3 regions of the Nocardia sp. NPDC052316 genome follow, and region 3 is predicted to be linked to each of the others. Evidence: riboswitches for the same ligand, from Rfam matches in the RefSeq annotation. Region 3 holds a riboswitch; each other region holds the start of a gene.

The links. A riboswitch is a leader RNA that binds a small molecule or an ion and turns the genes downstream of it on or off. The one in region 3 is predicted to bind cobalamin.
Region 1: another riboswitch for cobalamin. It lies ahead of ACIHA7_RS33100 (ABC transporter substrate-binding protein); the one in region 3 lies ahead of metE (5-methyltetrahydropteroyltriglutamate--homocysteine S-methyltransferase).
Region 2: another riboswitch for cobalamin. It lies ahead of ACIHA7_RS27815 (CbtB-domain containing protein); the one in region 3 lies ahead of metE (5-methyltetrahydropteroyltriglutamate--homocysteine S-methyltransferase).

What each region holds. Positions count from the first base shown of each region.
Region 1 is NZ_JBIUBB010000007.1:337,554-347,887, forward strand. It holds gene ACIHA7_RS33085 (asparagine synthase-related protein) at 1-541, opposite strand, end outside; gene ACIHA7_RS33090 (DUF4190 domain-containing protein) at 1,442-1,900, opposite strand; gene ACIHA7_RS33095 (hypothetical protein) at 2,042-2,740, opposite strand; cobalamin riboswitch at 2,797-3,001, shown strand; gene ACIHA7_RS33100 (ABC transporter substrate-binding protein) at 3,020-4,597, shown strand; gene ACIHA7_RS33105 (ABC transporter permease) at 4,605-5,579, shown strand; gene ACIHA7_RS33110 (ATP-binding cassette domain-containing protein) at 5,576-7,819, shown strand; gene ACIHA7_RS33115 (OsmC family protein) at 7,776-8,258, opposite strand; gene ACIHA7_RS33120 (DMT family transporter) at 8,200-9,243, opposite strand; gene ACIHA7_RS33125 (PLP-dependent aminotransferase family protein) at 9,242-10,334, shown strand, end outside.
Region 2 is NZ_JBIUBB010000006.1:2,216-12,549, reverse strand. It holds gene ACIHA7_RS27835 (carbonic anhydrase) at 1-612, opposite strand, end outside; gene ACIHA7_RS27830 (A/G-specific adenine glycosylase) at 703-1,599, shown strand; gene ACIHA7_RS27825 (alpha/beta fold hydrolase) at 1,614-2,360, opposite strand; gene mhuD (mycobilin-forming heme oxygenase MhuD) at 2,454-2,768, shown strand; cobalamin riboswitch at 2,839-3,004, shown strand; gene ACIHA7_RS27815 (CbtB-domain containing protein) at 3,031-3,225, shown strand; gene ACIHA7_RS27810 (CbtA family protein) at 3,216-4,049, shown strand; gene ACIHA7_RS27805 (hypothetical protein) at 4,085-4,576, shown strand; gene ACIHA7_RS27800 (OsmC family peroxiredoxin) at 4,649-5,089, opposite strand; gene ACIHA7_RS27795 (DMT family transporter) at 5,271-5,591, opposite strand; gene ACIHA7_RS27790 (FMN-dependent NADH-azoreductase) at 5,593-6,240, opposite strand; gene ACIHA7_RS27785 (TetR/AcrR family transcriptional regulator) at 6,414-7,016, shown strand; gene ACIHA7_RS27780 (ABC transporter permease) at 7,069-7,920, opposite strand; gene ACIHA7_RS27775 (ABC transporter ATP-binding protein) at 7,917-8,819, opposite strand; gene ACIHA7_RS27770 (sensor histidine kinase) at 8,983-10,334, shown strand, end outside.
Region 3 is NZ_JBIUBB010000008.1:100,170-110,503, reverse strand. It holds gene prpD (2-methylcitrate dehydratase PrpD) at 115-1,638, shown strand; gene ACIHA7_RS35135 (DUF1737 domain-containing protein) at 1,653-1,826, opposite strand; gene prpB (methylisocitrate lyase) at 1,853-2,761, shown strand; gene ACIHA7_RS35125 (bifunctional 2-methylcitrate synthase/citrate synthase) at 2,767-3,885, shown strand; gene ACIHA7_RS35120 (nuclear transport factor 2 family protein) at 3,987-4,364, shown strand; gene ACIHA7_RS35115 (hypothetical protein) at 4,684-5,214, opposite strand; gene ACIHA7_RS35110 (TetR/AcrR family transcriptional regulator) at 5,211-5,780, opposite strand; gene metE (5-methyltetrahydropteroyltriglutamate--homocysteine S-methyltransferase) at 5,878-8,193, opposite strand; cobalamin riboswitch at 8,374-8,513, opposite strand; gene ACIHA7_RS35100 (glycosyltransferase) at 8,813-9,688, shown strand; gene ACIHA7_RS35095 (pyruvate carboxylase) at 9,804-10,334, shown strand, end outside.

The DNA of each region.
Region 1 (10,334 bases), on a different contig from region 3:
GGTGGCCGGGGCGCAGCAATCCCAGCTCGGGATAGGCGAAGATGCTGTCCCCACGGCAGATTCGCCAGAGGGTTTCCCGGTCCAGCCGGTCGAGGTCGTCGGGGACGAGGTCGGCGGGATCGCTGGACCAGGCCAGCGTGTGGCCGGACTGCTGGTAGAACAGGGTGTCCCGGGTGAACAGGCTGCGGAACAGGAAGACTCGATCGGCGGTGACGAGGCAACCGACCAGGTCGCCCGGTAGCTCGGCCAGCTCGGCGTACCGTCCGCTCCGGAGCGTGGCGGTAATCCGTTCGGTGAGAGCCTCGTCCAGGACTCCGGTGAGGGTGCCGCCCAGCGCGAGATAGGCTCGATCAGCCGTGTGCGCGGGTAGCGCAGTCGGGTGTGTTCCCGCTCTTGTCCACTGCCGCAAGTAATTCGGGCTCACGGGGACGCTACGCGCGAGGAAGGGCACGCAGGCGTAATCGACGGGGGCCCCGTCGCGCGGCACGCTCGCTCGGCCGGCGCAACCGAGGTAGTCCACGGTAAGTGGGGAATGGTCCATGATGGCGGAACCTCTCAAAATCGCCGAGAAATGTGGTCCCCTCCCCCGTCACGTGCCGATGGGAGGGGACCACGGGTCGATCACTGCGTGCGGCTAGACCAGGTTGCCGTGGCTCACCAGATCAGGCACGCCGCGGAAGAGGATCGTGGTGTGGTCCTCGACCGCGCCCAGGCAGATCACCAGGGGCTCGATGTAAGGCATCTTCGTCATTTTTGTCACCTCCTTTCCTTTATGTCGTTCTCTCGTGGTCTTGGGCAGCGCAATACGCACGGCCAGGGACTGGTCGAATTGTGCGGGAATTCTCATGACAACGAGACGGTGCGCAACAATGTTTCAGCTGCGGTGAATCAACCCCAATGCATACCGACCGCTCGAATTCGTAAGGTGCCCAATGCGATGCGGCGATCCAAATATTCGACATATGGGGACATGACTCCACCTAAATACACAGAGGTGGTCGACTGCTGGGACCAGGCAGCGGACTTCGGTGCCCCGCAATACTTCTCGGCGTCGAGTCTGATTCGGGACTGGGGCTGGTAGGTCACAACCATAGTCCCCCACCGCCTTTGCGTCGACCCCTACTGCGCACTTGAATTGCGCCGAATTGGTAAGCACGCCGAATGAATTTATCCGACCGGGCGATGCCGACTGGTCGGCAGGTATGGTCGCGCTCAATTATCCACGGATGAAGATATTCACAATGGAAGTTAGACGCACCCGCCCGACCGAGCGCAATGACCCGCGGTGCCGTAGTCACGCGGGGCTCGGCCGCCTGCCGGAGCGCGGGCGTGGTGCCACGCACTCATCGGCAGGTCGGCGTCGTGCACACTGCTCAACACAGCTGTCCAACGAGATCGTCCTCGGCCGCGACCAATTCTCGGTGAGGAGGGAACGAACTCCTCAGTTGGTCGGCTGCGGACTGAGGGTGACACTGAATTTGTTCTCCACCGTCTGCTGCCAATCCCGTTCGCACTGATCGATTTTCGACTGATCGTTACCGGCGTCGTTCACACAGTCGGTGAACTCGTCACCGCCGGTGTAAGTGAAAAGCGCGAAACCGACCGCGATGGCGATCGCCGTCACGACCAATGCAATTATGCTCAACACCAAGCCCGTTATCGCCATGGCGGAACCCTCGGCCGCTCCCTTGCGAGCCCGTGCCGCGGCGATGATGCCGATGACGAGCCCGGCGAGGCCGAACAAGATGCCACCGATCACGGTCCAGAAGGTGAGCAGCGCGAGGATGCCCAGCACCAGCGCGGCAATGGCGAGGCCCTTGCCCGGCCGCCGATGAGAACCAGGGACCGGCGGCGGGTACTGGCCCGGCGCCGTATAACCGGGGGGAAATTCCTCCGTCATAGCTGTCCTTTCTTGGCTTCGATTTACACTGCGCCCGTTCGATGGCCTATCGAATGCTAATGACATTCGAGCCGAGCGCACGCGTGCCACACGCAGCCTTATCGAAAAGAATGGTCAGTGACGTGTGCTGGATGCCGCCGATCAGGTCGGCTCGGCAACGAGGTGAAGATAGGCAGTGTCGAGCGGGATGTCGACTGCGTACCAGGCGGCCGGTCGCTCGTCGTCGCGGGGACACCAGGCACACGCGATGCACAGCCGGGCTGCTTCCCCGGCGGCCAGGCCGGGCAGATGCCACGCGATCGAGGCCGAATCCGGGTAGCGCACAACGCATTCGGTGGTGGTGTCGGCCACGCCGGTCGGCACCAGGTGCGCCCAGCGGGAGGGCATCAGCCGGCCATCCGCGGCCTGCATGGCGAGCAGCTCCGCATCGGGACCGCCGATCGACACCATGAAGTGCTCGTTCTCTACGCTCACCGCCGCGAGGCATTCGGCGGAGTCCTGGCCGCCATAGGCGTCGGCGGGCAGGTCGGTCAGCGCGGCCGAGACGATCAGTCCGGACACCTCCGCGCACGCCTGCACCTGCCAGATCCCGGCCCACACCGGGACCGGTGCGCCGCCGTCCCATGGCTTGACGTCGATGCCGCCGAGCAACAGGTCGACCGTAGCGGTTCGGTGCTGCCACCGATGCAGATGCGAGCCATTCGCCAACCGCCATAGGGTATTCGACTCGGCCGGTAGCACGTCCGCCGCGAGCGTGACGGAGAACTCGACGGTGCCGAGGGGCGTATCGATCACCGCTGGGCGACGGTCCGCCTGGGTCAGGCGGTCGGTGGGAAGCATCCGACCATCATCCAGGGTTGCCGGCCCGCGCATCCCCGGATACCCGAACGTACCGCAATCCGACTGCTCGTCGGCGTCCAGCATCGCAGACGGTATGGTCTGAATCCGGCGTAGGGAACACCGGTGCGAATCCGGGGCTGTCCCGCAACTGTCACCGAGGAGCGATCCGCCGATTCATGGTCACGGCCTACCCAGGCTGGAAGACCGGCGGGAAGCGTTGATCCGGGAGCCAGGATACCTGCGCCGTGGTACACGGGATCTCACCCCACGAGGATGGCAATGGACAAGTACACAGCGGTGCGGCCCGGGCTCGGTCGCCGTTCCTTTCTGCTCGGGAGTGCGGGTGCGCTCGCGATGGGCGGGCTGCTCGCGGGTTGCGGCACCGACGGCGGCCCGGCGGCCCCGGATGGACCGCCACGGCCCGGCGGGCGCCTGCGGTCGGTGATCGCGGGGCGCTCGGCGAGCGCGGATGTGCTCGACCCGCACGAGGCCGGTAGTTCGGCGGGTGGCGCGGTGTCGAAGAACGTCTGGGACAAGCTTGTCGCGTACAACAACGATCTGACGCTGCGCTATCGGCTCGCGGAGTCGTTGGAGCCCAATGCCGATGGCAGTCAGTGGCGGATCACGCTGCGCCGGGGCGTGGTGTTCAGCGACGGCTCGTCGCTGACGGCCCGGGACGTGCTGTGGAGTTTCGAGCGGATGCTCGACCCGGCCAAGAAGTCCTCCGGCGATCTCGCCAACATCGATATGTCACGCACCCGCGCGGACGGCGATCTGGGCGTGCTGGTGACGATGAAAACGCCGCTGGCCGACTTCGGTTCGGTACTGGCGGGCTGGTATTGCTACATCGTGAAGGACGGTACCGGCACCATCGACGGGTCGTCGCTGCCGGTCGGCACCGGCCCGTTCGCGCTGGCGCGGTGGTCGCCCGGTGACCGAACCCTGTTGCGGCGCAACGATCGATACTGGGACGGTCGCCCCCTGCTCGACGAGGTGGAGATCATCCAGATCGCGGAGACCGAGGCCAGGGTCAACGCCTTCCTGTCCGGCGAAGCCGATGTGGTGCACGAGATCTCGTACCTGCAGGCGCGCACTCTGGAGCGCGACCCTGGTACCACCGTGGTGGTCCCGCCCGCCGGCCTGATGGGCGCGTTCCAGATGCGCGTGGACACACCGCCGTTCGACGATGTGCGGGTCAGGCAGGCCATGCGTCTCGCGGTAAACCGTCAGGCCATGGTCGACTCGGTGTATTACGGCTACGCCGAGCTCGGCAACGACGTCTACGGCAAGGGCGCACCGTTCTATCACGACGGTCTGCCACAGCGGACCTACGACCCGCGGCGCGCGCGAGAGCTGTTGCGGGAGGCGGGCAAAGAGAACCTGACGGTCACGCTGCCGACCGCCGACGGCTCGCCGGGCATGCTCGACTCCGCGACCTTGTTCGCCGAGCACGCGAAGGCCGCCGGGATCGACATCCGGCTCGAATCGGTGCCTGCGGACACCTACTTCTCCCAGGTCAGCGGTAAAGCCGCACTGTCGCACATCGGTTGGTGGAACTACAGTCTCGACTACTTCTACGGCCAGACCATGACCAGCGCCTCCCCCAGCAACGGCACCGGCTGGCGGCGGCCAGGGTGGGACGCGAAGTTCGCCGAGGCCCGCGCCGCGATGGACCCGCAGCGCCGCCGCGCGCTGTATCGGGAACTCCAGGAAGAACTCTGGAACGAGGGCGGGTACATCCTGCACAGCTTCGCCAAACGGCCCGACGCGGCGAAGAATCACGTGCGCGGCGTACGCAACGGGGTGCCCGGCACCGACGACTGGGCCAACTACGCCACCACCTGGCTGGCGACGTAGCAGCGCCGTGATCGCCTATATCGCACGGCGAGTCGGCGGTGGGATCGGTGTGCTCTTCGCCGTCGCGCTCGTGGTTTTCTGCCTGTTCGAAGCGCTGGACTCGGACGCGGCAACGGTGCTGCTGTCCCGCGACGGCGGCGGTGACCCCACGCCCGAGCAGTTGACCGCGCTGCGCGCCGAGCTCGGACTGGACCGGCCTGCACCGGTGCGCTTCGCCGAGTGGCTGTTCGCCTTCCTGCACGGCGATTTCGGCCATTCGCTGATCTCGGGGCGCCCGGTGAGTGATGTGCTGCTCGGCCGCGCGACCAACAGTGTCACCCTCGCGCTGCTCACCGCCGCGCTGTTGATCCCGCTGGCGATCGTGCTCGGACTGGTGGCGGGAGCCCGCGCCGGGACCCGGACCGACCGGGTGATCAGCGCCGTCGCGCTGGCGGCGGAATCGGTGCCGTCCTTCGTGTTCGGTGTGCTGCTGGTGGCGACGGTGTCGCTGTCGCTGCACCTCTTGCCCGCCGTCTCGCTGCTGCCGACCGGCGCGACCGCGTGGCAACGGCCGGAGATCCTGGTGCTGCCGGTGACCTGTCTGCTGATCGGGCTGGCACCGCATCCGGTGCGGATGGTGCGGGCGCAGACCGCGGAAGTCATGGCGGGCAACTACATTCGGACCGCTCGCCTCAACGGCGTCACCGGCCCGCGGCTGCTGCTGCGGCACGTCGCACCCAACGCGGTGTCGGCGTCGATCTACCCCCTCGCCGGTTCGGTCGTCGGGTTGATCGGCGGTGTCGCGGTGGTGGAGACGCTGTTCAACTATCCAGGCCTGTCACAGGAACTGTTGCGCGCCATCTCCGCTCGCGACTTTCCCTTCGTCCAATCGGCCGCGGTGTTGATGGCCGCCGTCGGGATCGCGATCTACCTGATCGCCGATCTGCTGACCCTGCTGGTGAGCCCGCGGGCTCGCCGGCTGGCCCTGACGGAGCGCGCATGAGGGCGCTACGCCGGGTTCGCTCCGGCTGGCTGCTGGTCACCGTGCTGGTGCTGCTCGTCGTGCTGCTCGGTCCGGTGTTCGCGCCGTACGCGCCGACCGCGGTGGTCGCGCCACCGTTCCAGCCGCCGACGGGGCGTCACCTCTTCGGCACTGATGTGGTCGGCCGGGATGTGCTGTCGCGGGTGCTGCACGGCGGGCTGCCGCTGCTGTCGCTCGCCGGGTTCGTGCTGATCGTGGCGTACGCGCTCGGCCTCGGGCTGGGATTACTCGCGGGTCTGCGCCGCGGCCTGGACCGCTGGATCATGCTCCCGGTCGACGCGATCGTCGTCGTGCCGTGGTTCCTGCTGCTCGCGGTGATCGCGACCGCGCTCGGCGCCGGGCCGGTCGCGATCGTGGTGACCGCGACGCTGGCCTCGGTGCCCTGGATCATCCGGATCGTTCGCACCTGCGCGCTGGAACTCGCCACCACCGGGTACGTCGAGTCGGCCCGCGCCAGAGGTGAACCGCTGTGGCGCCTCGCGGCGGTCGAGGTGCTGCCGAATCTGCGATCGGTGGTGCTGGCCGATGCGGGAGTGCGGATGTCGGCGAGCATTTCGATGGTCGCGGTCAGCGGGTTTCTCGGACTCGGACTGCGCCCGCCCTCCCCCGACTGGGCGCTCATGATCACCGAGAATCGGCCGGGATTCGGCGTGCAGCCGTGGGCCGTGCTCGCGCCGGCGCTGTTGATCATGGCGCTGGTGGTGTCGGTCAACATGGTCACCGACCGGGCCTTCGAGGTGAATCGCTCGGCGTCGCCGGGCCTTTCGGCGGCCTCGACCACCGATGGGCTGACGGTCGACGGACTCACGGTTCACGATGCCGCCGGAACCGTTGTACTGGACAATATTTCGCTGCGTGTGCCGTCGGGGCACGGCCTTGCCGTGGTCGGTCCTTCCGGAGCGGGCAAGACCACGTTCGCGTTGGCGGTGCTCGGCGCGCTACCCGCCGGGCTGACAGCCTCCGGCACGGTCGGTCTCGGCGGCGCAGGCCGCACCGTCGGCTATGTGCCGCAGGACCCCGCGACCGGTTTGAATCCGGCCATGCGCATCGGCACCGCCCTGCGGGAAATCGCCCGCCTGCGCGGCACATTCGATACCGACGCGGTCGCCCGTGCGTTGCGTGAAGTGGATCTACCCGTTGACCGTGGGTTTCAGCGGCGCTTCCCCCATGAGCTCTCCGGCGGTCAGCAGCAGCGGGTCCTGCTCGCGATGGCACTGCTCGGCAAACCCGCACTCGTGGTGCTGGACGAGCCGACCACCGGATTGGACGCAGCGACCCGCGAACAACTGCTGCGCACACTGCGCACAATCAAGGACACCACCACCCTGCTCGTCATCACCCACGATCTACCCACCATCGCACCGCTGGTCGACGAGGTGCTCGAACTGGACCGGGGCAAGGTGGTGGGGATGGCACCGCGCCACGACCAGAAGCCCACTGCGCCGACCTCATCGCGCACATTCCGTCCGAAGACTCCACCGGTGCTGCGGGTCGAAGGACTCGCCGTGACCCACCGCAACTCCCGTCCGGTCGTGGACGGCGTATCCTTCACGCTGCACCCCGGCGAGTGTCTTGCCATCACCGGCCGTTCCGGTGCGGGCAAGACAACGGTCGCTCGGGCGCTGGCCGGACTGCACGCACCGGCTCGCGGCCTCGTCGAACTCGACGGCGCGCCACTGCATCCCAGCGTCGACCGGCGAACCATCGAGCACCGTCGCGCGATTCAACTGGTCTTCCAGAATCCGGCGACCTCCCTCAACCCGTCCTATCGAGTCGGCAGCCAGATCGGCCGCCCCCTGCGCCTACTGCACGGCGTGGACGCGACCACCGCCCGTGACCGGACGGGCCGTCTACTCGAAGCCGTCGGACTGGACGACCGCCTGGTACTGCGCCGCCCCGCCCATCTGTCCGGCGGCCAGCAACAACGCGTCGCTATCGCCCGCGCCCTCGCCGCGGAACCACGCATCCTGATCTGCGACGAGATCACCTCGTCACTGGACCCGAGCACCCAAGATCTCGTGCTCGAACTACTCGCGGAGCTACGCCGAAAAGGCTTGGCCCTCATAGTGATCAGTCACCAGGAGACTGTCATCGAACGCCTCGCCGATTCGATCCTGCCTCTCGGTGAGATCGCCGCTGGGGTGCCGTCCGAGATCCTCAGGTCCCCAGAACTTCAGGCTCGCAACGAAGTTCGAAGTTGACCGAGTTGGCGATGAAGCAGAGCTCGTGGGCGCGCTCGTGCAGGGCGAGCGCGCGCTCGCGGTGCTGAAGATCGGTGATCCGGGCCCGTGGACGCAGCACAACTTCGGTGAATCGGCCGCCGCCGTCGGGGTTTTCGACCATGGTGCCCGATGGGTGATCGGTGTAGTCGGTGACCACGATGCCCGCCCGCGCGCACAACGCGAGGTACCAGAGCATGTGGCACTGCGACAGCGAAGCCACCAACAGCTCCTCCGGATTCCAGCGCTCCGGCACACCGCGGAACGCTGGGTCCGCGGTGCCCGGAATCTCCGGCTTGCCGTCCGCACTGAGGGTGTGCGATCGCTCGTAGTCCCGGTAACCGCTGGTCCCTGTCCCCGTATTACCGGTCCAGGTGACATCCAGTTCGTAGTCGTGCGTCTTGGACACCCTTCCGACCATAGTCGAATCTCCTGCACGCTCCCGGCAACCGGCGCACGGAGTTCAAGTCGCCCTTCGCAACGGCTTCGGCGAGACCGAGCCGGGTACGCACCGCACCACCCGCACAGGCGATGACGACCGCCCCGCCGGCGAACGTGAGCCAGCCGATGTGCTCGCCGAGCAGTAGCGCCGCCCAGCAGATGCTCAGCACCGGCTGAACGAGCTGCACCTGACTGACCCGCGCCATCGGCCCGATCGCCAAACCGCGATACCAGGCGAAGAAGCCGAGATACATGCTGACGACCGAAAGGTAAACGAAGCAGGCCCATTCGACCGCGCCGGCCGCAGGCGCCCGATCCGCGACCGCGACACCGGCAAGCGTGAGCATCAGTGGCGCGGACAGCACCAGCGCCCACGACACGGTCTGCCAGGAGCCGATTTCCCGCGCGAGCAGGCCACCTTCGGCATACCCCACCGCGGCCGCGATCACCGCGCCGAACAGCAGCAGGTCGGCGCCGTGGATTTCCCCGAGGCCGCCGCCCTCCACCAGGGCGAACACGACCGCGGCGACCGCGCCGGCCAGAGAGAACAGCCAAAAGGCGCGCGCCGGACGTTCGCCGGTGCGCAGCACGGCCATCACCGCGGTGGCCGCGGGCAACAGCCCGACTACGACGGCGCCATGACTGGCGGGCGTCACGGTGAGGGCATACGAGGTGAGAACCGGAAAACCGACGACAACGCCCGCCGCAACGACGGCGAGCCGCACCCACTGCGTACCCGATGGGAGGGCTTGACGGGTGACCGCCAACGCCACAGCCGCCAGTACGGCAGCGACCACCGCGCGACCGGATCCGATGAACAGCGGCGAGAGTCCGCCGATGGCGATGCGCGTGAGTGGCATCGTCATGGAGAAGGCTGCGACACCGATGAGTCCCCAGCTCGCGCCGGACAACGGGGAGGGTAGCGGTGTGCGCACTTCGATAGTAGCGCTACTCTGTACTGACATGTTCAACGATAGCAGCAGCCGAATCGCCGACGGCATCCGCGCGTGGATCGCGACCGCCGCACCGGGCGCGCAGCTTCCGTCCACGCGTCAGCTGGTGACGGACTACGCCGCAAGCCCGGTCACCGTGCAGAAGGCGGTCCGGGCACTCGCCGCCGAGGGCCTCATCGAGAGCCGCCCCGGCGTCGGCAGCTTCGTTCGCGCGCCGCGGCCCGTGCGTCCGCAGGATTTCGGTTGGCAGACAGCGGCTTTGGGGACACCGCGGCGCACGTTGCCGAGCGTCGGCGGCACCATGCGTACCGCGCCGGCCGACGCGCAAGCGCTCCATTCCGGTTACCCCGAGGCAGACCTGTTGCCCGAGCGGCTGGTTCGCGCGGCCCTGACACGCGCCGCGCGCGGATCCACGGCCACGTCACGACCGGAGTCCGCCGGGCTCAACGACCTTCGTACCTGGTTCGCGACCGAGCTGGCCGACAAGACACCCGCCGGTCTCGCCGCCCCCACGGCGAACGACGTCGTCATCGTCCCCGGCAGCCAAAGCGGACTCACCTCTACGTTTCGCGCACTCGTCGCTCCCGGACAGCCGCTGCTGATCGAGTCGCCCACCTACTGGGGCGCGATCCGTGCGGCGCATCAGTCCGGTGTCCGGCTGGTGCCGGTGCCGAGCGACGCAGAAGGACCCGACCCGGCCGGGCTGGACCGTACGCTCCGGGAGACCGGTGCCCGCGCCTGCTACGTCCAACCGAACTACGCGAATCCCACTGGGGCGCAATGGTCCCCGGAGCGGACCGAGGCCGTACTCGAGGTCGTCCGGGCGCACGGCGCCTTCCTCGTCGAGGACGACTGGGCGCACGACTTCGGGATCGACACCGAGCCTCGGCCGGTAGCAACCCGAGACACGGCGGGCCATGTTGTCTACGTCCGGTCCCTGACCAAGAGCCTGTCGCCGACCATCCGGGTCGGTGCCGTCATCGCTCGCGGGCCGGCCCGCGAGCGAATCCTGGCCGACCAGTCCGCCGAATCCATGTACGTGAGCGGTCTGCTCCAGCAAGCCGCGCTGGAAGTCCTCACCGATCCCGGCTGGCACACCCACC
Region 2 (10,334 bases), on a different contig from region 3:
GCCGATGTTGCCGACGACACGCTGCAACTGCACCTTGCCTTCGGCGAGCCTGTATGTGACACAGGCGATCGCGAGCTCACCGGTCGCCACCCGCTGCGAGATGATCATCGACCGCTGCATGAGCAACCTGCTCGTCTCCACCACGTGCCTGGCCTCCATCTCGTCGACGGTGGACAGGCCCTCCCTGCGTCCGATCAGAATGGACGGCGTGACCTTCTCGACCACGCTGCGGATGAATCCGCCGGGCACCTCACCGCCGTCGAGCGCGTCGATGGTGGCCTTCACGGCGCCGCAACTGTCGTGGCCGAGCACCACGATCAGCGGCACGTCGAGCACCTGCACCCCGTACTCGATCGAGCCGAGCACGGAACTGTCGACGACATGGCCCGCGGTGCGCACCACGAACATGTCGCCGAGTCCCTGATCGAAGATCAGCTCGGCGGCGACTCGCGAGTCACCGCAACCGAAGAGGATCGCGGACGGATGCTGGCCGGCGACGAGCTTGGCTCGGTCGTTGGCGCCCTGGCTAGGATGCAGCAGCGCACCGGAGACGAAACGGTCGTTGCCTTCACGCAAAGACTTCCAGGCACTGACCGGATTGGAATCAGGCATACCGATCATTGTGCACAAGGCTCGTGTTACCAGCCAGTTCGTTTGGTTACAGGTCGGCAAATACCGACCGGCAGCAGTAGGACAGGAACAGTGAGGAAAGCACCGAACAGCATCGATGCGGACGTGTTGCTCGACTGGTACGCCGAGACCGCACGCGACCTTCCGTGGCGTCGCGCCGAGGTCACCGCGTGGCAGATCCTGATGAGCGAGATCATGCTGCAGCAGACGCCGGTGGTCCGGGTCGAGCCGATCTGGCGCGAGTGGGTGGCGCGCTGGCCGGTGCCGTCGGCGATGGCGGCCTCCTCGCAGGCGGAGGTGTTGCGCGCCTGGGGCAAGCTCGGCTATCCGCGCCGCGCGCTGCGGCTGCACGAGTGCGCCAGGGTGCTCGCGGCCGAGCACGGCGACGAGGTGCCCGCCGATGTCGAGGTGTTGCTGAGCCTGCCCGGCATCGGGGCATACACCGCGCGGGCGGTCGCGTGTTTCGCCTACGGACAACGGGTTCCGGTGGTCGACACCAATGTGCGCCGGGTGGTCGCCCGTGCCGTGCACGGGCGAGCAGAGGCCGGTAACCCGTCCTCGCGCGACCTGCCGGAGACCGAAGCCCTACTGCCGCAACAGATCGACCGCGCCGCGGTGTTCTCGGCCGCGCTGATGGAGCTGGGCGCGACCGTGTGCACCGCCCGCACACCGGACTGCGCGCGCTGCCCGCTGCCGAGCTGCGCGTGGGTCACCGCGGGCCGTCCGGTCTCCGAAATCGTGCGCCGCACACAGAAATACGAGGGCACCGACCGCCAAGCCCGCGGGCGCCTGCTCGACGTGCTGCGCGGCGCGACCGGCCCGGTGGAACGGGTGCGGCTGGATCTGGCGTGGCCGCGCGACCCGGGCCAGCGGGCCCGTGCCCTGGACTCACTGCTGGTCGACGGGTTGATCGAGCAGACCGTCGATGGCCTGTTCGCCCTCGCGGGCGAAGGCGGCATCGGCGCCTGACCGGGTGCGCCGCGCTAGAGGTTCAGGACGCGGCGCAGAAAACGTTCGACCTCGGCGCGGTAGTGCTCGGGCTGGTCGTCGTGCACGAGATGCGCTGCGCCGGCGACGAGTACGTGCTCGGCGTCGGGATGGATCTCGGCCATCCGCCGCATCTGGCCGGGCGGGGTGATGGTGTGCTCGCCCTCCAGCAGCAGGGCGGGCACGCGGATGGCGTGCCACTGCGGCCAGAAGTCGCGACCGCCCCACTCCTCGGAGATGTCGCGGAAGGTCGCGACCGAGCCGTGCAGCCGGTAGCCGTCCGGACCGTGCTCGAACGAGTTCAGGAAGTACCGCCCGGCGACCGGCCCGAAGAACTTCAGTACCGCCGCCGCGTCCGGAAACGGCTGCGGCCACGCCTCGATCATCGCCGCCCAGTTCGCCGCCGTGCGGCCGGTGAAGTCCGGGGCGATGTCCTCGATCACCAGTGCGCGCACCCGCTGCGGGTGCGTCGCGGCGAAGACCCAGCCGTGCAGCGCGCCCATCGAATGCCCGATCACCACCATGGGCTCGGCGATGCCCGCGGTCGCGGCGGCCAGGTCGGCGACGAAGGCCTCGGTGGTCAACTCGGCAGGAGCCGGTCTGCCGTGGCCCGCGGCATCGAAGGTGTAGACGTGGCCGTAGTCGCGCAGCCAGTCCAGTTGGTCGTGCCAGGTCCGGGCGCTGCCCATCAGCCCGTGCAGCAGCAGGATCGGTACCCCCGCTCCGCCTTCGTCGTGCAACACCCCGCCGATTCTGCCGGGCTCGCGCGTGGCGTGCGCACTGCCCCCGATACGGCCCATATCGAGTGGCCGCTCGCTGGTCGTATTGTCGAGGCCATGGCTGTAGTGAAGATCAACGCGATCGAGGTTCCCGAGGGCGCAGGCCCCGAGTTGGAGAAGCGGTTCGCCCACCGTGCGCACGCGGTCGAGGGTTCGCCCGGCTTCCTCGGCTTCCAGTTGCTCCGGCCGGTCGCCGGCGAGAACCGGTACTTCGTTGTCACCCAGTGGGATTCGGAGGAGTCGTTCGCGGCCTGGCGGGACGGGCCCGCGCGCGAGGCGCACGCGGGCGAGCGGCAGAAGCCGGTCTCCACGGGTGCCTCGCTGCTCGAATTCGAGGTGGTTCTCGACGTGGCCGCGAAGCCGGCGAGCTGACGTAGTTCAGGATGGCCGGGCGGGCCGACCTGCCCGGCGACTCGCCCGACGACGGGGCGCGGTCCGCGCTGGTCATATTGACGTCGGGTGCCTCCAGGTGTCACAGTTCGAAGGACAAAACGCGAGGGTGATGCGGTAATCCGGTGAGATTCCGGAGCGGTCGCGCCACTGTGTTCCATGCATCGAGCCCCTGGGTGCCGGACAGCCAGACACCGGCACTCTCGCCCCCATCGACGGGACGCGCATCCCTAGGAGGACTCGCATGGCTATCGCGCATTCGCCGAGCCGGGCAACCGATTCACTCGCCACTGTGCTCGTCACGGTAGGTGTCGTTCTTCTCGCACTGCTCACCCTGTACCTGGTCGGTTTCGATCAGGGCGTCATCTCGCGCAGCGGGATGTACCTGCACGAGCTGATGCACGACGGACGCCACCTGCTGGGACTGCCGTGCCACTGAGTCCACCCACCCCGCCGACTCCATCGTCTGCCCTCCCCCTGATCGGTTCGCTCAGGACCCTCCTGCTGCGCGGACTTCTAGCGGGCCTCATCGCGGGCCTGCTGGCCGCATCGGTCGGCTACTTCGTCGGCGAGCCGAAGGTCGACGCCGCCATCGCCATCGAGGAAGCCGGTTCCGCCGCGGGTCACCCGCACGGCGCGGAACCGGAGGCGAGCGGCGGACATTCGCACGGCGACGAGGAAGAACCACTGGTCAGCCGCGCCGGGCAGAAGGCGGGACAGTTCCTCGCCCTCGGCCTGGCCGGCCTGGCGCTCGGCGCGATCTTCGCCTCGGTCGCGCATTTCGCGCGGCGCCACACGACGTTGTCCGGGCCGGCACTCGCACTCGTACTAGGCCTCGGCGGCTGGGCCGCGGTCGTCGCGGTGCCGTTCTTCAAGTATCCGGCGAACCCACCTGCGGTCGGTGATCCGGACACGATCAACCAGCGCACCCTGCTGTGGTTGGCGGCAGTACTGCTCGGCCTGGTGGCGGTCGGTGTGGGCGGGTACGTCTACAAGGTGCTGCGCGGGCGGTTGGGCATGCTGCGGCTGATCGCCGGGGTCGCCGCGTTCGTCCTCGTCACGGCGGTGGGCTACATCCTGCTGCCCGGCGTCGACGAGGTGAAGGCGGACTTCCCGGCCACCCTGCTGTGGCAGTTCCGGGTGGCGTCGCTGGCCCAGACCGCGACGCTGTGGGCCTGCCTGGCCCTCGGCTTCGCCGCGCTCACCGAATTCGCCACGCGCACTGATACTCCGGTACGAGAGTCGATCGCTACCGCAGGCTGATCCACATCCGGAAGACGAGGGGCAGTGTCGGTGTCATGACCGACACCGCCCTTTCGCTGTGGCCCGCATCGCTTCGTTCGGGTGCGCCCGTGCAGCCGCCACGCGCCATCCGTATCGCCTACCTCGGCATGGCCGTCGCACTGCTCGCCGGAGTCGCCGAGGGGATTGTTCGGGCCGCCGCTGTGCTCGAACGCCAGGAGGCGGACCTGGCCGGCCTGGCGACCGGTCTCGCCGTGCGGCTCGGCATCTACCTGGTCGTGCTGATGGTCACCGTCCGGATGACGCACGGCGCCCGCTGGGCGCGGCTGGTACTGACCTTCGGCATCGGCGTGATCGGCCTGCTGTCACTGGTCATCGAACCGCTGGCCGCGCTGCTGTCCGCCGACGAGTTCGGCGACCTGTTCGCGAACATCACCGTCGAATCCGCGACCGTCGGCCTGTTCCGCGCGATCCACATCGCCGCGGTCCTGGTCGCCATCCCGGCGATGTACCACCCCGAAGCCCGTCGCTTCTTTCGCCGGGCCTGAACATCGCATAACCCCATGGCTTTTCGCACACCCGCCGGTGTGCGAAAAACCATGTGGCGGTGCGAGTGACAACTACGCCAGGGCTGCGTCGAGCGAGATGTGGTCGACGCCCGCGAGCGCCTTGCTGACCGGGCAGCCCGCCTTGGCCGCCTCCGCCGCGGCGGCGAAGGCATCGGCGTCGATACCGGAGACCTTGCCGCGGACGGTCAGCTTGATGCCGGAAATCCGGAAGCCACCGGCAGGGTCGGGGCCGAGGGTCACGTCGGCGGTGACGTCCAGGCTCTCCGGGGTGCCGCCCGCATTGCCGATCTGCGCCGAGAGCGCCATCGCGTAGCAGGAGGAGTGCGCGGCCGCGATGAGCTCCTCGGGGCTGGTGGTCCCGTCGGCCTCGTCGGCGGAGCGCTTGGGGAACGACACGTCGTACTTGCCGACCCCGGAGCTGGCCAGCTCGACCTGCCCGGACCCCTCCTGCAGAGAACCGGTCCAAGCGGTACGCGCGGTACGTGTAGGCATTAAATCCCTTTCACTGGTAAGCAATTTTCGATGCAGCCCCCGAGCTTAGCCAGCCCGCCGCCGCACGTCTCGGGGTCAGACTAGAGCGCCGCATTAGCAACCTTCACGACGCGGTACAGCAGCGCTCCGTCCCCGTCGGCCGTCCGAAACCCGGTGTGGTTCAGACGCTTCGGAGCCTGGCCTATTCCGGGTTGGTGACCCGCGCCAGTACGATCCCGCCCAGGATCAGCGAGAGCGCGAGCACCCGCCCCGCGCTGAGCGGGTCCTTGTGGACAACGATCCCGAGCCCGATCGCCCCGACCGCGCCGATTCCGGTGAACACCGCGTACGCGGTACCGACGGGCAAGGTCTGCATGGCCCTGGACAGCAGGTACACCGCGGTGGCGCCGAGCACGAAGCAGATCACGGTCGGCACCAGGCGGGTGAAGTTCTCCGTCGGTTTGATGCTCTGCGACCAGACGATCTCCACCAAGCCCGCGATACCGAGCAGCACCCAGTTCATGTCAGTACTCCTTCGCGAGGGCGCGGGCCGTCGCCATGGCCAGCGCGTACGACTCGTCGTGCTTACCGCGCAGGTGCGCCAGCGCGGGATCCTGCCTGGCATTGGCCAGTTCGGCGTGCACGAAAACGGTGTCCCGGACGGCGAAGTGGCCCGCGAAGAAGTCGCGCAGGAACCGCTCCTGATAGTCGAAGGCGGCCTTCGGCGCACCGGGTGTGTACGCGCCGCCCCGGGCGCTCACCACGACGAAACGGCGGTGTCCCAACGACATTCGCGGGAAGGTCACCTGGTCCAGCCAGGCCTTGAGCGACGCCGGAATCGAGTAGTTGTACATCGGGGTGCCGATCAGGATGACGTCCGCGGCCAGCACCTCGGCCAGCAGCGGCTCGACGATCGCCCAGGCCGCGGCCTGCTCCGGTGTGCGCACCAACTCGCCGAGCCGGTCCAGGTCGGTGCTGTCCTGCGCGAGCACCGCATCGCACAGCTCGGTCCATGCCGCGTCGATGAACGGCACCGGCTCGGCCGCCAGGTCCCGGTAGCGATAGCCGCCGCCGGGGTTCTCGGCGCGCCAGGCTTCGGCGAACGCCGCGCTCAGCTCCCGGCTGATCGAACGGGTACGGGCGCTCGCATCCAGGTGCAGCAGGTTGCTCATGGTCAGACCTCACTCTGTGGTTCGTGTCGTCGATGCGGGCATCGACCGTGTGTCGGCACCGCGAAGTGCCCTGCCGTCAAGTGGACGAGTTGTCCACTTGACGACCGGCCTGACCGTAACCGACAAACGGACACATTGTCCACTTAGTCGTGAAATCCGGTACAGTCAGCGGCATGACCAGCCACAGGGATCTGCTCACCGGGCAAGCAGCGCCCCCAGCAGCCGTGCCCGAGCGCGCGGACGCGGCACGCAACCGGGCCAAGGTGCTGGCCGCGGCCGCCGAGCTGTTCGCCGCCCGCGACCCGCGCACCGTCACCATGGACGACATCGCCAAGGCGGCAGGCGTCGGCCGCGGCACGCTGTACCGGCGCTACCCGGACACCACTTCGATCGCCGTCGCCTTGCTCGACGAACACGAGCGCGCACTGCAGGAGCGGTTGCTCGGCGGCCCGCCACCGCTCGGCCCCGGTGCGCCGCCCGCCGAACGACTGGCCGCCTTCTACGGCGCGATGGTCGAATTACTGGACGCACACGCGGATTTGGTGCTCGGCGCGGAGACCGGCGGCGCGCGGTTCGCGACCGGCGCGTACGGGTTCTGGTACGCCCATGTGCGAGCGTTGCTGCTGGCAGGCAAGATTCCCGAACCCGACGCCCTGGTCGATCCGCTCCTCGCGCCCTTGGCGGCGGAGGTGTACCAGCAGCAAATCAGCCGGGGCCTGACCTCGGCGGAGATCGCCGACGCGCTGGGGCAACTCGCCCGCTCGGTGCTCGGCTGACATACGAAAGCCGCTGGTGGTTGCCCACCAACGGCTTTCGGTTCAGACTCGCTCACACGAGGTCGCGACTGCGCATCAGCCAGAGTGTCCCCGCCACGAAGGCCACGATGTAGCCTCCGAGCACGATCAATGCTTCGGTGCGGGTCAGGATGTCGAGCACCCCGGGCGTCCCGGCTCCGACCGTCCGCATCGCGCCGGCCAGGGAACCGGCCGCCGTACCGGGCAGGTGATCGGTGATCACCGCGATCGGCGCGAAGATGGCCGCGACACCGCGCAGCAGGTTCTCCACCACCAGCACCCAGACCAGCCCGAGACCGACGGCCAGCGCGGGTCCGCGCGCGAGTACCCCGATCAGCGCGCCCGCCAACGTCCACATGCCCAGAATCGCGGTGCCCGTGAGGATCCCGAGCGCCGACTGACGCGACGACGGCAGCGCGAGCGACTGCGACTGGGTCGCGCCGATCAGCGCCGCCACCCCGACGTCCACCACGAACGCGGTGAGCACCAACCCGATCACCACGGCAACCAGACTCACCACCACGCCGCCGACCGCACTGATCCGCGACGGGCCCTGGGTGAACACGGTTTTCCAAGTGCCCCAGCCGAATCCGCTGCCGGTGGTCAGCGCCCCGAGCACCAGCATCAGCGCACCGCCGAACATCGCCATGCCCTGGGTGAACACCGCGGGGACGGCGGCGGGCAGCATCTGTTGCAGCAGCGCATCTTTCGGCAGACCGTTCGACATGCGGGTCGACTCGCCCGAGGTGTAGGCGAGATAGTTGAACAGGTAGGAGAAGGTCAAGTTCAGCAGAATCCAGGTGCCGAGAACGATCCAGAACGCGGGCCACTTCCGCAGCCGCAGCGCCTCGGCCCTGGTACTCGCCAACAGGTCTCGCACAGTCATTTCGCCACTTCCAGCTGAGTCATCTCGAAAAACACTTCTTCCAGGGACTTTTCGTCGATCCGCAGTTCAAGCAGGTCCGCGCCCGCTTCGACGACCGCCCGCGCGACGGCGGGTGCGATGCCGGTCCCCGTCTCGATCCGGATGCCGCTCGCGGTCAGCATCGCGGCGCGTTCACCGACCACCGCCCGCACCGCGGGGAACGCCACTTCCAGCGGGTCGGCCCGCAGCAGCAGCGAGGAGCCGCCGCGCAGTTCGGTCACGGTCGACTCGACGAGCAGCTTGCCCTGCGCGATCACGCCAACCCGGTCGCAGATCTCCTGCACCTCGCTGAGCATGTGACTCGACAGCAGCACCGTGTGCCCGTCCCCGGCGAGAGTGGTGATCAGCTCCCGCATTTCGGCCATGCCCTGCGGGTCCAGACCGTTCGTCGGCTCATCCAGGATCAGCAGATCCGGCGTGCCGAGCAGCGCCGCACCGACTCCGAGCCGCTGCTTCATGCCCAGTGAGTAGGTGCGGAACTTGTCATCGGCGCGATCGGCCAGGCCGACCCTGGCCAGCGCGTGCTCCACCGCTGGGTAGCCGATGCCCCGGTACTTCGCGAGTACCCGCAGGTTGTCCCGCCCGGATAGGTACGGGTAGAAGCCGGGCCCCTCGATGAGCACGCCGATCCGGCGGACCACCGCGGGGTCACCCGGCGCGTGGCCTGCCACCGTCGCGACACCCTCGCTCGGCCGGATCAGCCCGACCAGCATGCGCAGCGTGGTCGTCTTGCCCGCACCGTTCGGACCGAGGAACCCGTAGATCTCCCCGGCCGCGACGCGCATACTCACACCGTCCACCGCGGTATGCGCGCCATAGCGTTTGGTCAACCCTCGGGTGACCACGATCGAATCTGTCATGCACCGAGAATCCGCCGCAGGCCGGTCTGCCACATCCGCCGCGCGGCGACGTTCGGTGTACGTACGGCGCACTACGCTCCAGCGTTACCTGAGTAATACGTAGCGAGGCGGACGCCGAACCGCGGGTAAGCCGAATAGGCTGCTGTAAGTGAGGGCAGGGATGATGAGTCGAAGCTCGCTTGGCTGGGATTGGGGCGTGGCGCTGGTCGTGGCCGCGCTCCAAATCGTGGGCGGCACGTTCGCGAACATGAGAATGGGCGAGAATTCCCTCGACTTCGTCGGGTACCTGCTACTACTCGCCGGTCCGGTAGCGCTGATCTGGCGGCGGGCCCGGCCGCTGCCGGTGCTGCTCGTCGCCTTCGGTGCCTGCCTGATCTATTCGACGCTCGGCTACGGGTACGGGCCGATCTTCTTGTCGTTGATCATCGCCTTCTTGACGGCGGCGAGCATCGGATCACGGTGGTGGACATACCCGCTCGTTCCGATCGGCTACGCCGTACTGATCTGGCCGTTGCCCGCGCTGCTCGGGCGCGGAGCGAACCTCTGGCAGATCTTCGCGCTGATGGCCTGGCTCGTCGTGTTGTTGTGCGCGGTGGAGGGCATTCGACAGCGCAAGACCGTGCTGATCGCGCGCAGGCAGCGGGCCGAGGCCGCGCGCCGGGATGAGGAAGCGCAGCGGGAGCGGCGGGCCAGCGAGGAGCGCCTCGCCATCGCTCGCGAGCTGCACGACGTACTGGCGCACAGCCTTTCGCTGATCAACGTGCAGTCCTCGGTCGCACTCGAGCTCTTCGACAAGAAGCCGGAACAGGCCGCCTCCGCCCTGGACGCGATCAAGACGGCCAGCCGCGACGCGCTCACCGAGGTGCACACGCTGCTGCACGCGATCCGCACCGGCGGCACCGTCGCGGACGAATCAGCCGACGCCGAGGACGAAATCGCCGATTCCGAGTCCGAGCGCGACGCACCGAGCCGGCGCCGTCCGCGCGGCTGGACCGGCCGCAATGCCGCTGGCGCCGAGCGTGTTTCGGCAGCGGACCAGCAATCGGGCAGGCCCGGCGGCGAATCCGGCGAACCCGAGCCACGCCCGGCCGCACCGCGCGCGCCCGCGCCGAGCATCGCCGAACTGGACACGCTGTTGCAACGCGCCCGCGCGGCCGGATTGACGGTGGGCACCAAGATAATCGGTGAACCACAGCAGCTGCCCAGCGTGATCGACGTGGCGGCCGCGCGCATCATCCAGGAGTCGCTGACCAACGTGGTACGGCACGCGCCGGGTGCGCAAGCAACGGTGACGGTGCGCTATGCGGCGCAATCGGTCGACCTCACCGTCGACAACTCCCGCCCGACCGCCCCCGCGACGCGGTCGGGAACCAGCGGCGGCAACGGGATCATCGGCATGCGCGAGCGGACCCACGCCCTCGGCGGCGCGCTCACCGCCGGTCCCCGCCCGAGCGGCGGGTTCCGGGTCGCGGCGCGGCTGCCGTTGCGCCCGATGGCGCCGAGCGCACACCGCCC
Region 3 (10,334 bases):
CGCAATATCGGCACTTCTTTTCCGCAGAAATATGCCGCTGCGAGGTATTTTGCGCGAGATGTCGGCTGCGTAGCGTGCGAAGAGAGGTTCTTTCACCACCCCTTGGAGGACGCATTGAAGACACACATCGTACGCGCCCGCCCCGCCGACGCCGATTTCCCGCGCGCGGAACATCTGGCTACCAAGATCGCCGAGGTAGCCGCCGACCCGGTCGAGGTTTCGGCGGAGGTCGCCGAGATGATCGTGAACCGGATCATCGACAACGCGGCGGTCGCGGCCGCGGCGCTGACCCGGCGCCCGGTGACCAGTGCCCGGGCTCAGGCGCTCGCGCAGCCGTATCGGCCCGGCCCCGGCCGGTCGGGTGCGACGGTGTTCGGCCTGCCCGCACCGCGCTGGGTATCGCCGGAGTGGGCCGCCTGGGCCAACGGAGTCGCGGTGCGCGAGCTCGACTTTCACGACACCTTCCTGGCGGCGGAGTACTCGCATCCCGGCGACAACATCCCGCCGATCCTCGCGGTGGCCCAGCATCTCGGCCGCAGCGGCAGCGACCTGATCCGTGGCCTGGCAACGGGTTACGAGATCCAGATCGATCTGGTGCGCGGAATCTGCCTGCACGAGTACAAGATCGACCATGTCGCGCACCTCGGGCCGTCCGCCGCCGCGGGCATCGGCACGCTGCTCGGGCTCGACCCCGAGACGATCTATCAGGCGATCGGGCAGGCGCTGCACACCACCACCGCGACCAGGCAGTCGCGCAAGGGCGAGATCTCCAGCTGGAAGGCCTACGCACCCGCGTTCGCCGGAAAGATGGCGGTCGAGGCGGTGGACCGGGCCATGCGCGGCGAGGGCGCGCCCGCGCCGATCTGGGAGGGCGCCGACGGGGTGATCGCCTGGCTGCTCGGCGGGACCGAGGCGGAGTATCGAGTGCCGCTGCCTGGCCCCGGCGAGGCCAAGCGCGCGATCCTCGACAGCTACACCAAGGAGCACTCGGCCGAGTACCAGAGCCAGGCGCCGATCGACCTGGCCCGCCGGATGCGTTCGCGCATCGGCGATCTCGACCAGGTCGCCTCGATCGTGCTGCACACCAGCCACCACACGCACGTGGTGATCGGCACCGGGTCGGGCGACCCGCAGAAGTTCGACCCGCAGGCCAGCCGCGAAACCCTGGACCACTCCGTGCCTTACATTTTCGCGGTCGCGCTCCAGGACGGAACCTGGCATCACGAGCGGTCCTACGCGCCGGAGCGCGCGCGGCGCCCGGACACCGTCGCGCTGTGGCGCAAGATCTCCACCACCGAGGACCCGGAGTGGACGCGGCGCTATCACGCCACCGACCCGAGTGAAAAGGCGTTCGGCGCACGGGCGGTGGTGACGCTGCGCAGCGGGGAGACCATCGTCGACGAGCTCGCCGTCGCCGACGCGCACCCGCTCGGCGCGCGACCGTTCGCGCGGGAGCAGTACATCGCCAAGTTCCGCACGCTCGCCGAGGGCGTGCTCGACCCGGCCGAGCAGGATCGTTTCCTCGACGCGGCCCAGCGCACCCCGGAACTCGCCGCAGGCGAACTGGATCAGCTCACGTTCACCGTGTCCGACGCCGTGCTGGACCGGGCGCCCAAGACTTCGGAAGGAATCTTCTGATGCGCGGGGTCGAGCTACTCGCCATCCCAGATCAGCGCCTGCGCGGCGATCACCGCGACGCCGTTGAAGGTCACCGAGGGGGAGCCGTGCAGCCGGTAGCCCTGATCGAGCAGGCCGCTGATCCGCTCGCAGAACGAGGCGTCGTCGACGCCGGTGATCAAGCGGTAGCGCAGGGGACGATCGTTCATGCCCCGAGCTTAGAACGGTGGCACCGATGACGGGATTGCTGGCGGCCGCGACGAGCGCGGCGGACAAGCGGGTGGCGTTGCGGGCCGGGTTGGCGTCGGGGCGGATCCAGCGGCTGCCTGGCGCGTTCAATCCGTTGGTGGCCAAGCTCGTTCAGGAAGTCGGCTTCGAGGGTGTCTACGTCTCGGGTGCGGTGATGGCGGCCGAGCTCGCCCTGCCCGATATCGGCCTGACCACGCTCACCGAGATCACCGCGCGGGGTCAGCAGATCGCGCGGGTCACCGACCTGCCGGTGCTGATCGACGCCGACACCGGGTTCGGTGAGCCGATGAATGCGGCACGCACCGTGACGCTCCTGGAGGACGCGGGCCTGGCCGGCTGCCATCTCGAAGATCAGGTGAACCCGAAACGCTGCGGCCACCTCGACGGCAAGGCCGTGGTGCCCGTTGCGGAGATGATCCGCCGCCTGCGCGCCGCCGTGTCGGCGCGGCGTGACCCGAACTTCGTGCTCTGCGCCAGGACCGATGCCCGCGGCACCGAGGGGCTCGCGGCGGCCATCGATCGGGCCAAGGCCTACGCCGACGCGGGCGCTGATCTCATCTTCACCGAGGCACTGACCGACGCGGCGGAGTTCGCGAAATTCCGCGCCGCGGTAGATGTTCCGCTGCTCGCCAACATGACCGAGTTCGGCAAATCCGAGCTGCTCTCGGCCGAGACCCTGGCCGACCTCGGCTACAACGCCGTGATCTATCCGGTGACGACGCTGCGGCTGGCCATGTATGCCGTGGAACACGGACTGCGCGAAATCGCCTCGACCGGAACCCAATCCGGTCTCGTCCCGGCGATGCAGCACCGGTCACGACTCTACGAACTCCTGAAGTACCAGCAGTACAACGACTTCGATTCCGGAATCTTCACCTACACCCCTAGCGAGTGAGTGACATGACTGAGATCAAGAAGGGTCTGGCCGGGGTGGTGGTCGATACCACGACCATCTCGAAGGTGGTGCCCGAGACCAACTCACTGACCTACCGTGGCTACGCGGTGCAGGATCTCGCGGCCCACTGCTCCTTCGAAGAGGTCGCCTACCTGCTCTGGTACGGCGAGCTGCCGGACGCGGCCCAGCTGGCGCTGCTGTGCCAGCGGGAGCGGGCGCAGCGCCGGGTCGACCGCTCGATCCTGTCGTTGATCGAGAAGATGCCCACCTCCGGTCACCCGATGGATGTGGTCCGGACGGTGGTGAGTTTCCTCGGTGCCGAGGATCCCGAGGAGGAGCTGGGTACCGCCCCGCGTGCGTTGCCGGCCAAGGCTTTACGGCTGACCGCTGCGCTGCCGACGATCATCGCCGCCGATATGCGCCGCAGGCGCGGCCTCGATCCCATTGCGCCGCACTCCCATCTGGGTTTCGCGGAGAACTTCCTGAACATGTGCTTCGGCACGGTGCCCGACCCGCGTATCGTCCGCGCCTTCGAGATCTCGCTGATCCTCTACGCGGAGCACAGTTTCAACGCCTCGACCTTCGCGGCGCGGGTGGTCACCTCGACCGGGTCGGACATGTACAGCGCGATCACCGCCGCCATCGGCGCGCTGAAGGGCCCGCTGCACGGCGGCGCGAACGAAGCCGTCATGCGCACCATGCTGGCGATCGGTGAACCCGAGCTGGCCGCGCAATGGTTGCGCGCCGAGCTCGACAGCAAGCGGAAGGTGATGGGGTTCGGGCATCGCGTCTACAAGAACGGCGACTCCAGGGTGCCGACCATGCGCGCCGCGCTGGCGGAGGTCGTCGAGGTGACCGGTGGGCACCGGTGGTTGCGGATGTATACCGAACTGGAGCGGGCGATGGCCGAGGCCACCGGGATCAAGCCGAATCTCGACTTCCCGGCGGGCCCCGCCTACTACCTGATGGGCTTCGATATCGAGATGTTCACGCCCATCTTCGTGATGAGCCGGATCACCGGGTGGACCGCGCACATCGCGGAGCAGGCGGCCTCGAACGCGTTGATTCGGCCGCTGTCGGAGTACGTCGGCGTGCCGCAACGCGAGCTCGCCGGGCTCAGCTGAGACAGAGGCTTGGAAACCGAGCACTTGCTTGGTTGAATCGAGGAGGCGGTGCGAACAACGCGGTTCGGCCGCCCTCCGGCGTCTGAAAGTGAGCCAAGCCCATGCCAAGCCCCGACGAACTCGTCCGCGACATGTGCCGCAGCTGGTCCGAGCCCGATCCGGACCGCATCGCGGCCTTCTTCGCCGAAGACGCTGTGTACCACAACATCCCGATGGAGCCGGTGGTCGGCCGCGCCGCCATCCGCGAGTTCATCGCGGGCTTCCTCACCACCTTCGAAGCCATCGACTTCGACATTCACCACCAGATCGCCTCGGGCAACCTGGTGATGAACGAACGCACCGACACCCTCCGCAGCGCGGGCCAAGCCATCCCGCTCCCGGTCACCGGGGTCTTCGAGGTGGCCGACGACGCCATCGTCGCCTGGCGCGACTACTTCGACATGGGCGTCATCAACCGGGCCTTCAACCTGGCGGGTTGAACCCGGTCGAACCAGTCGGACCGTTCTGGAAAATTCCTGGTAGCTACCCGGAACCGGCGGGTGAGTTCGCGCGTCGAAGGTGGTTAGGGGCGATTCATGGAGTGGTTGACGACGGGTGAAAAGGGGTTGGTATGGACCGATGTCCGGGGTGTCATACGGCGTGGCGGCGGGGGATGAGTGCCAGGTCACGGCAGCAACCGGTCAAGCGGGCCGCGGAACCGTGTGAGCGGTACACGTCACGGCGGCGGCAGCGGCTGCGGCCGGAGACCGAATTCGAGTGAGGTGGTAGGTCGGTGCCTCCGGGTGGGGGCACCGACCGTCAGCGGGCGGAGTTTTCCGGAAGTAGGTGTGCGAGCAGCAGTTTGATCAACAGGAGCGGCGCGAACCAGGCCAAGACGTGCGGGATGGTGAGCATGGCGGTGGTGATGGTGAGCGCGGCGGCGGTGGTGCCGAAGGCGATGGGGCGGCGTAACTCGCGCGGGGCGGCCGTGACGAGGACGGCTCCGGTGAGGGCCGAGGCGTAGATGATGGTGGCGGCGAGCCAGGTGAAGCCGGGAACCACCAGGGCGAGCAGGAACGGCTGGACGTGGATGGCGACGAAGCCGAGATGGTGCAGGCTGGTTCGGTCCGGTCGGTGATACCAGCGTTTCGCCGAATCGGTGGCGTTGACGACCGCGCCGCCGAACAGGTCGAAGGCGACCAGCGTGACGACGGCGACGCCGAGCCACGACAGCTCGGCGTGCCGTGCCAACCCGAAAGCCAGTGCGGCACCGCCGAATGCCGCGCCGAAGCCCACGGCGACTTCGCCGCGCGTAGCGTTCGGGGCGATCAAACGATCCGTAAGATTCATCGACGGATACCTTCCACGCAGATCTGCACTATCGGGTCGGCCAGTTCGCGCAGCGGCAACTGCGGATCGACCAAGGCCTGGACGAGACATCCCTCGATGGCGCCGACGACGACGGCGGCATGCCGCTCGCCGATGCCGGGTCGCAGCTCGCCATCGGCCTGTGCCTGCCGCAGCAGATCCGCGATGGCCGAGCGATATTCGCGATACACCGCCGCCATATCGAGCGGTGGATTCGACGCCCAGACGTCCAGCAGAACGCGTGCATGGTCGGGGTGCGCGGCGAGCATCTCGACCGTCCCGCGGATGAGTCCGGTCAGCCGATCCAGCGCGGCGCCGTCGCCGAGCTCGGCAAGCACCTGCCCGCTGCTCTCGGCGTAGCTCTGGAAAACCCCGGCCAGCAACGCATCTCGACTGTCGAAGTACAGATACACGCTGCCCTTGGCGATACCCGCCTCGGCGGCGACATCCTCGATGCGCGAGGTGGCGAAGCCCTTGCGGGCGAACACGCGCACCGCGGCGTCGAGAATCTCGGCTCGACGGGCGACGCGGTCGACTTTCTTGGGCATGATCCGATTATGAATGACCGGTCAGTCATAAACAAGGTCTCGGTTCGGCCCCCTCCGCGCAACACGAAGGGGGCCGAACCTCAATGAGCCGGGACGATCAGCGCACAGCCGTCGCGGCGGCCACCATGTTCCGCAGTGACGCCGCCACCTCGGCCTGCCCGCGGGTCTTCAATCCGCAGTCGGGATTCACCCACAGCCGCTCGGCGGGAACCGCTTTCAGCGCCGCGCGCAACGAGGTGGTGATCTCTTCCACGCTCGGCACCCGGGGCGAGTGGATGTCGTACACACCTGGCCCGACACCCAGATCGAAGCCCGCCGCGTTGAGGTCGTCGAGCACCTCCATCCGCGAGCGCGCCGCCTCGATCGAGGTCACGTCGGCGTCCAGCCCGGCGATCGCGTCGATCACCTCGCCGAACTCCGAGTAGCACAGGTGGGTGTGCACCTGGGTGGCGTCCGAGACGCCGGAGGTGGCGATCCGGAAGGCCTGCACCGACCAGTCGAGGTAGGCCTGCTGGTCGACCTTGCGCAGCGGCAGCAACTCGCGCAGCGCGGGCTCGTCGACCTGGATGATGCGGATACCCGCGGACTGCAGATCCACCGTCTCGTCCCGGATGGCCAGCGCCACCTGCCGCGCCGAATCACCGAGCGGCTGATCGTCGCGCACGAACGACCAGGCGAGGATGGTGACCGGGCCGGTGAGCATGCCCTTCACCGGCTTGTCGGTGAGCGACTGCGCGTAGCTGATCCAGTCGACGGTCATCGGCGCGGGCCGCGTCACGTCGCCGAACAGGATCGGCGGTCGCACGCAGCGCGAACCGTAGGACTGCACCCAGCCCTGCTCGGTGGCGGCGAAGCCGTCGAGCTGTTCGGCGAAGTACTGCACCATGTCGTTGCGCTCCGGCTCGCCGTGCACCAGCACGTCCAGGCCCAGCTGCTCTTGCAGCGCAATCACATCGGCGACCTCGGCGCGCATCCGGCGGATGTACTCGGCCTCGTCGATCTCGCCCTTGCGGAACGCGGCCCTGGCCAACCGGATCGCCGAGGTCTGCGGGTACGAGCCGATGGTCGTGGTCGGCAGCGGCGGCAGTTGCAGCCGTTGCTGTTGCAGCGCACGACGCTCCTCCGCGGGCGCGCGCCTGCTCGCGTCCGGTCCGAGCGCCGCCAGCCTGGCTCGAACCTGTGCGTCGTTCAGCCGGGGATCGGACCGGCGCGTCGCCAATGCCGCACGCACGTCGGCCAATTCGGCGCTGATCGCCTCGGTGCCTTCGGTCAGCGCGGTCGCCAGCAGCCGGACCTCGGCCACCTTCTCCGTGCCGAACGCCAGCCAGGACCGCAGCCGGTCGTCCAGCCCGGTTTCCGCGGCGAGCGTGTAGGGCACGTGCAGCAGCGAGCACGAGGTCGAAACAGCCACCGCCGCCGCGCTTCCCAGCAGGGTGCCCAGGGTGGACAGTGCCTGGTCGAGATCGGCCCGCCACACGTTGCGGCCGTCGACCACCCCGGCCACCAGCAGCTTGCCCGCCAGGGCGGTGACGCCCGCCACATCGGCGACGCTGGTGCCTGCGGTGAAGTCGAGCGCGATGCCCTCGATGTCGGTGCCGGCCAGCGCGGTCAGTGCCGCGTCGGGATGACCGAAGTAGGTCGCCACCAGGATCGCGGGTCGCTGCGCGGCCGCGGACAGTTCGGTGTAAGTGCTACGCACCAGGTCGATTTCGTCCTCGGTGAGGTCGGTGACCAGCACCGGCTCATCGATCTGCACCCAGCCGGCCCCTGCCTCGGCCAGCAGTCGCAGCAACTCGCGGTACAGCGGGACGAGCTCGGCTAGCCGGTCCAATGGCGCACCGCCGGTGGCCTTGGCCAGCTTCAGGAAGGTGATCGGCCCGACCACCACCGGGCGCGCGTTCGCGCCGAGCTCGACCGCCTCACGCACCTCGTCCAGCAGTTTGGCCGGGTTCAGCGAAAACACGGTGTCCTGGCCGATTTCCGGCACCAGATAGTGGTAGTTGGTGTCGAACCACTTGGTCATCTCCAGTGGTTCCACCGTGTCGGTGCCGCGGGCGGCGGCGAAGTACCGATCCAGCGGATCGGCGATCCCGGCGACCCGCTGCGGCAGTGCGCCGAGCAGCTGTGCGGTGTCGAGCACCTGGTCGTAGTACGAGAAGGTGCCCACCGGGATCGAATCCAGGCCTGCCGCTTGTAATTCGGTGAGTTGGGCGTGGCGCAGCTCGCGCGCGACGGCGTGCAGCTGGTCGGCGTCGATCTTGCCCGCCCAGTAGGCCTCGGTGGCCCGCTTGAGCTCTCGCCGCGGTCCGACCCTAGGTAGCCCGAGAACCGTTGCGGTGAACGGTGTCTGATTTACAACAGTCACGTTGTCTCTCCAGTGCTGGTGCCATTCGCGAGCGCAGCGAGCGATCATGCACGCAGCGCCCTTTGGCGAACGACGAAGTCGTAAGCCAACGCCATACGGGCTGCGCGGTTACCGGGATACGCCGGGAGATTCGACAAACTAGAGCCCGACATATCAGTACTGGTAGAACCGCGCGCCCAGATCCACGAGGCGGTGGCCGCCGGATACGGCGTATCCGACACGGCTGGCAGGTCTTCGGACTCACAGGCACCGGCCTCTCGGCCGACCTACTGGCCGTCGCTTCCCGGGCGTCGTGCCCAGTGCGTGTGACGGCGGTCGTTCCTGCTCACCGCTGCGGGACAGTCCCGGATTTCCACCGGGTTCCCTCTCGCCCGGCCACCCTGTCGGGCGGTCGAACTCGACTCCGCTGCGCGACGACGGGGCTCCATCTCGTACGCGCCGCAGTGAACCAGCTGCACCTACGAGCATAGGGTGCGTGGCGGGGTGGTGGACGGGCGGGCGGGGGCGCGGCGGTCGTCCATCATTTGCCCATCACCGTTTGGTCATTTGACCAAGTCTGTGAGGAAGCCCACGAAACTTGGGTGTAGCCGCCCTTTCCGGAATGCGTTTAAGGTTGTCCCCTCGGGGGGAGGGCTCCCGCGTGGGGAAAACGATTGCAGGAGTACGCGTGGTGACTGAACGGTCGGTATCGATCGTCATTCCAACCTACATCGGGACGGCCGACGGCCTGGATCTACTCGATGTCCAACTGGGCGCCTTGACGCGTCAAGATTATAGGGGGGAATTCGATGTCGTGATAGCCGACAACGGATCCCCGATCGATGTGAAACTCCATATCGAAACTCATCCGCTACAAGGACGCCTCGAACTACGGCATGTGGACGCGTCGGGGACCTCCGGTGCGGCATTTGCCCGCAATGTCGGTGCGGCGAACGCCAGCGGCACGATCCTGTTGTTCTGCGACCACGACGACCAGGCGCATCCCAATTGGGTCAGCCGCATGGTCGAGTTCCTGGACGAGGGCTACGACCTCATTTGCTCTGCGGTCGAAGGTGATTCGCTCAACGCGGCCAACCCGCGCCAGGTCGCCAACATCCCGACACCCGACAAATTCCAGCCGACCGGCGTTTATGCACCTGTGATCATCGGGACCAGCATGGCCTGCCAGGCACAGGTGTATCGGAAGCTGGGCGGCCAGGACATCAGTTACGCCGCCAACGAGGATCTCGAATTCGGCTGGCGCGCGCATCGCGAGGGATACCGTCTCGGATATCTGCCGGAGGCGCTCGTCGCCTATCGATACCGGCAGGGCTTCCGTCCCGGATATCGGCAGGGACGCAGCCGCGGCATCGGCCTCGCCCGGCTGAATGCGGAATTTCCGAACAATGGGTTGCCGGAAATTCACCTGCCCGAAGTCTTGTTACGCATGATTCGTCTGCCATTCACTCGCGGATTGGTCGCCGAGGAGCGCGGACTGATGATCGGCCTCGCCGTCGGCCAGTTCCGCGGTGGGCTGCGCCATCGCACGATGCACTGGATCTGACAGTGTGACGCGCGGATGAACGCATCTTCGCAACGCCGCCGGACGGCGTTGTGAAGATGCTTGCGAAGTGCCCTTCCGTGTCTGTGCGGCGGGTCGGTCCGGGTACCTTAGGCCAATGTTCACGAAAGTCTTGGTTGCCAATCGGGGCGAGATCGCCATCAGGGCCTTCCGCGCGGCCTACGAGCTCGGCGTTGGGACGGTGGCCGTCTTCCCGTACGAGGACCGCAACTCGGTCCATCGAACGAAGGCGGCCGAGTCCTACCAGATCGGTGAACAGGGGCACCCGGTCCGGGCGTACCTCTCGATCGACGCGATCGTCGATGCGGCCAAGTCGGCGGGCGCCGACGCCGTCTACCCGGGCTACGGCTTCCTGTCCGAGAACCCGGACCTGGCGGCGGCCTGCGCCCGCGAGGGCATCACCTTCATCGGCCCGTCCGCCGAGGTGCTCGAGCTCGCGGGCAACAAGGCGCGGGCCATCGCGGCGGCCAAGGCCGCCGGGCTGCCGGTGCTGCGGTCCAGCGCGCCGTCCGCCGATGTGGACGAGTTGCTCGCCGCGGCAGCGGAATTGGACTACCCGATCTTCGTCAAGGCGGTAGCCGGTGGCGGCGGTCGCGGCATGCGCCGGGTCGCCGACGCCGAGCACTTG